One region of the Streptomyces sp. NPDC041124 genome, then DNA from elsewhere that is predicted to be linked to it. Evidence: riboswitches for the same ligand, from Rfam matches in the RefSeq annotation. Region 1 holds a riboswitch; the other holds the start of a gene.
The links. A riboswitch is a leader RNA that binds a small molecule or an ion and turns the genes downstream of it on or off. The one in region 1 is predicted to bind glycine.
Positions count from the first base shown of each region.

Region 1 (2,379 bases):
CGTGGTGCGGGAGGCTGCCGAACGGCTGCTGGAGTCGGTCGACACCACGGGCGGGGTGCGGCTGCTCGGGGTGGGGGTCAGCGGACTGGCCGACTACACCCAGGAGGACCTGTTCGCACAGGCGGCGGGCGTGGCCGGAGAGGAATCCGCCGGGGAGGAGCCCGCGGCCGCGACCGTGGCGGACAGCCCGCCACCCGCCGAGCGGCACTGGACCGCCGGCCACGACGTACGGCACGCCGGACACGGACACGGCTGGGTGCAGGGCAGCGGCCTCGGCCGGGTCACCGTGCGCTTCGAGACCCCCGACTCCCCGCCGGGCCGAGTGAGGACCTTCCGCACCGACGACCCGGCCCTGCAGCCGGCGGATCCGCTGCCGCTGGTGTCGCGCGGACCCGGGAAGGACGAGGGGGCGGAGAACGGGGGAGGAGCGGAGGGTTCGTGAGCGCGGCGGGTCAGACCTGCTTGTCCCGGCCCGCGAGTTCGCCGAAGTCGCGGTCCCCGGGAGGAGGCGGCGCGGCGATGTCCAGACCGTAGTGGTGGTAGAGCTGGAGTTCCTGCTCGGGGGAGAGGTGACGGCCCACGCCGAAGTCGGGTGCGTCCTTGATCAGGCTCCGTTCGAACGGGACGTGGAGCGCCCCGTCGATCAGTTCGCTCGGCTCCAGGGGGACGAAGGCGTCCCTGCTGAACAGGCCGGTGCGTATGGCCGCCCACTCCGGCACGCCGGTGGCGTCGTCGAGGTACACCTCGTCGATGGTGCCTATGCGGGTGCCGTCGCGGTCGAACGCCTTGCGGCCGATCAGGTGGCGCGGATCGATGTCGGTCTGCACGGGCCCTCCACTGGTCGCACACTCATCCGTAAGCACTACAAAACGGCACAATCGGCGGGGCGGCCACTCGAAGACCCGGTCGTGTGCTCGCTGGTACGCTGGCAATCGGCTGCTGACCCCGTGCGGGAGAGTCCTCCGGACACCACCGGAGGCGCCGAAGGAGCAAATCCTCCCCGGAATCTCTCAGGCACACGTACCGCACGGACGAGGTCACTCTGGAAAGCAGAGCGGGTGTCGACGGCTTCCGCTCTCACCGACGGTGAAAGCCGGACCGCCCCGGGCGTTCCGGTGAAGCTCTCAGGTTGAGATGACAGAGGGGGAGGCCGTCCGGGCACCTGCGCCGTGGTGCCCCTCGAAGGTCGTCGGACCAGGAGGCCTCCTCAATGACCGCCCCTCGCACTCCGCTCTCCGCACTCGAACGGGGAATACCCTTCGAGCAGCGCCACATCGGCCCCGACCACGAGGCCCGGGCCAAGATGCTCGCCCAGGTCGGCTACGGCTCGCTCGACGAGCTGACCGCCGCCGCCGTGCCGGATGTGATCAAGAACGCCGAGGCGCTTGACCTGCCGGGCGCGCGGAGCGAGGCCGAGGTGCTGGCCGAACTGCGGACCCTGGCCGACCGCAACGAGGTGCTGGGCTCCATGATCGGGCTCGGCTACTACGGCACCTTCACCCCGCCCGTCATCCTGCGCAACGTGATGGAGAACCCCGCCTGGTACACGGCCTACACGCCGTACCAGCCGGAGATCTCCCAGGGCCGGCTCGAGGCGCTGCTGAACTTCCAGACCGTGGTCGCCGAGCTCACCGGGCTGCCGACCTCCGGCGCCTCCCTGCTGGACGAGGGGACCGCCGCCGCCGAGGCGATGGCTCTGTCGCGCCGCATGGGCAAGAACAAGAAGGGCCTGTTCCTGGTCGACGCGGACGCCCTTCCGCAGACCATCGCCGTGATCGAGACCCGTGCCGAGCCGACCGGCGTCGAGGTCGTCGTCGCCGACCTGAGCGACGGCATCCCCGCCGAACTCGCCGAGCGCGACATCAACGGCGTGCTGATCCAGTACCCGGGCGCCTCCGGTGCCGTACGCGACATCAAGCCGGTCATCGACCAGGCGCACGGCCTCGGCGCGCTCGTCACCGTCGCCGCCGACCTGCTCGCCCTGACCCTGCTGAAGTCGCCGGGCGAGCTGGGCGCGGACATCGCCGTCGGCACCACGCAGCGCTTCGGTGTGCCGATGGGCTTCGGCGGACCGCACGCCGGTTACATGGCCGTGCAGGAGAAGATGGCGCGCAGCCTGCCCGGGCGGCTCGTCGGCGTCTCCGTCGACGCTGACGGGCACAAGGCCTACCGCCTCGCCCTGCAGACCCGCGAGCAGCACATCCGCCGTGAGAAGGCCACCAGCAACATCTGCACCGCCCAGGTGCTGCTCGCTGTCATGGCCGGAATGTACGCCGTCTACCACGGGCCCGAGGGCCTGCGGGTCATCGCCCGGCGCACCCACCGGTACGCCACCGTCCTCGCCGAGGGGCTGCGGGCCGGCGGTGCCGAGATCGTGCA
Region 1 covers NZ_JBVIYR010000006.1:9,887-12,265, forward strand. The annotation lists gene ACZ6A9_RS17345 (DNA polymerase IV) at 1-442, shown strand, start outside; gene ACZ6A9_RS17350 (PRC-barrel domain-containing protein) at 453-827, opposite strand; glycine riboswitch at 941-1,036, shown strand; gene gcvP (aminomethyl-transferring glycine dehydrogenase) at 1,211-2,379, shown strand, end outside.

Region 2 (2,379 bases), on a different contig from region 1:
CGGGCGCCGCGTACGCCGGGTCCACGTAGGCCATGGCGATCGGCTTGCCCAGGGTGGGGGAGGGGGCACCGGAGGTGACCTCGCCGATCACCTCGCCGCCGGCCACGACCGCGTACCCGGCGCGCGGGACGCGGCGGCCCTCGGCGACCAGGCCGACCAGCACGCGGGGCGGCTGCGCGGCGGCCCGCTCGGCGGCCTCGGCCAGTGCCGCGCGGCCCACGAAGTCGCCCTCCTTCTCGAACTTCACGACCCGGCCGAACCCGGCGTCGAAGGGCGTGAGGGAGGTGCTCAGCTCGTTCCCGTACAGCGGCATGCCCGCCTCCAGGCGCAGCGTGTCCCGGCAGGACAGCCCGCACGGGACCAAGCCCGCGCCCTCGCCGGCCTTGGTCAGCGCCTGCCACAGCTCCACCGCGTGCTCCGGCTTCACGAACAGCTCGAAGCCGTCCTCGCCGGTGTAGCCGGTGCGGGCGATCAGCGCGGGGACGCCGGCAACCGTGCCGGGCAGACCGGCGTAGTACTTCAGGCCCTCCAGGTCGGCGTCGGTGAGCGAGGCGAGGATGCCCTGCGACGCGGGGCCCTGCACGGCGAGCAGCGCGTAGGCGTCCCGGTCGTCGCGGACCTCGGCGTCGAAGCCGGCCGCACGCTCCCGCAGCGCGTCCAGGACCACCTGCGCGTTGGAGGCGTTGGCGACCACCAGGTACTCGGGGGCGCCTGCGTCGCCCAGCCGGTAGACGATCAGGTCGTCCAGGATGCCGCCGTCCTCGCGGCAGATCATCGTGTAACGGGCCCGGCCGGGCTTGACGCCGCCGATGTTGCCGACCAGGGCGTGGTCGAGGAGGGCGGCGGCCGCCGGGCCGGTGACCGCGATCTCGCCCATGTGCGAGAGGTCGAAGAGGCCGGCCCGGGTGCGCACGGCGTTGTGCTCGTCGCGTTCGGAGCCGTAGCGCAGCGGCATGTCCCAGCCGGCGAAGTCGGTCATCGTCGCGCCGAGCGACCGATGCAGGGCATCGAGCGCGGTCCGGCGGGGTTCGGTACTGCTCATCGGTCGGTCTCCCAGAGGCGATGGGGGAAGGCGAGGGCGATTCCTCCCCATCTGTCATCGGAACCTGAGAGGTTCGCCGTGAACGCCCGCACAGGGGAGACCACGGTTTGCACCTTGGGTGGGGCCGCCGGAGCACGGCTGCGGCGGCCCGCTTTTCAGATGTGCCTCGCCCGCGCGGTAACGGGGCCTGAGAGATTCAAGGGAGGGACTTGCTCCTTCGGCGCCCCGGCGGCAATGGTGCCGGGGACTCTCCCGCGCGGATTCAAACGGCCGGTATGCAGTTGGCGCGCCCATCATTGCACGCATCGCGGGGGCGCGGCAGGGGGACCCTTTCCTGGGATGCACAGGGTGTACGGGCACCATCACGGGGAGCTGTGACAGGCCTGTTTCAGGAAAGGCACGGAAACGGGAGACCCGGGCATTACCTTCTCTTTACACTCAGCGGGGACCCGGACTCACAGCCGGTCCCAGGGGAGGACCAACACGGTGAACAGGACCACGGCGTGCGCCACCACCTCGGGCGTCGCGCTGCCCCCGCAGTCGGCCGACCGGGTCCGCGGGGCCCGCGGCGCGCTGCCCGCGCCCGTCGTCCGCGATCTGCGCGGGCGGGACGGCCGCAGCCCGCGCGCACTGCTCTTCGGGCCCCGCGACCTCGTCGTCGTCACCGGACTGCCCGGCAGCGGCAAGTCCACGCTGATGCGCCGTACGGTGCGCGGCACCCGCATCGACTCCCAGGACACCCGCGACCGCTTCGACCGCCGCCTGTCCGGCTTACTGCCCTACGCCGTCTACCGCCCCCTGGTCCGTCTCGCCCACTACGCCGGCCTGCGCCGCGCGCTGCGCGCCGGAGAGGCGGTCGTGGTCCACGACTGCGGCACACAGGCATGGGTGCGGCGCTGGCTGGCCCGCGAGGCCCGCCGCCGCGGGGCGGGCCTGCACCTGCTGCTGCTCGACGTCACCCCGCAGCAGGCCCTGGCCGGCCAGCGCGAGCGCGGGCGCGGCGTCTCCCGGTACGCCTTCCGGCGTCACCGTGCGGCGAGCGAGCGGCTGCTGCGCGCGGTGGAGCGCGGCCGGCCGCCGGCGCACAGCGGCTCGGCGGTGCTGATCGACCGGGCCGCGGCGGACACCCTGCGCAGGATCGGCTTCGCGGGCTGACCGGATAACCTTTCGGCCACAGCAGCGGTTCCAGGCAGGCGGTAGGCGAGAGATGGACTTCCCGGCGTTCCCGGCCCCGACACACCCCCATCCGCACGGCGGATGGCCCGGCAACGAGCTGGAGGAGGTGCTCTCCGCGTCGCTCGGCGTCCCCTCGGCCGGCAGCAGGATCGTGGAGGTGC
Region 2 covers NZ_JBVIYR010000009.1:81,791-84,169, forward strand. The annotation lists gene gcvT (glycine cleavage system aminomethyltransferase GcvT) at 1-1,042, opposite strand, end outside; glycine riboswitch at 1,084-1,207, opposite strand; glycine riboswitch at 1,208-1,307, opposite strand; gene ACZ6A9_RS24030 (AAA family ATPase) at 1,529-2,197, shown strand; gene ACZ6A9_RS24035 (enhanced serine sensitivity protein SseB) at 2,250-2,379, shown strand, end outside.
Region 2: linked by a shared signal. The riboswitch ahead of gcvT (glycine cleavage system aminomethyltransferase GcvT) and the one ahead of gcvP (aminomethyl-transferring glycine dehydrogenase) in region 1 are both predicted to bind glycine.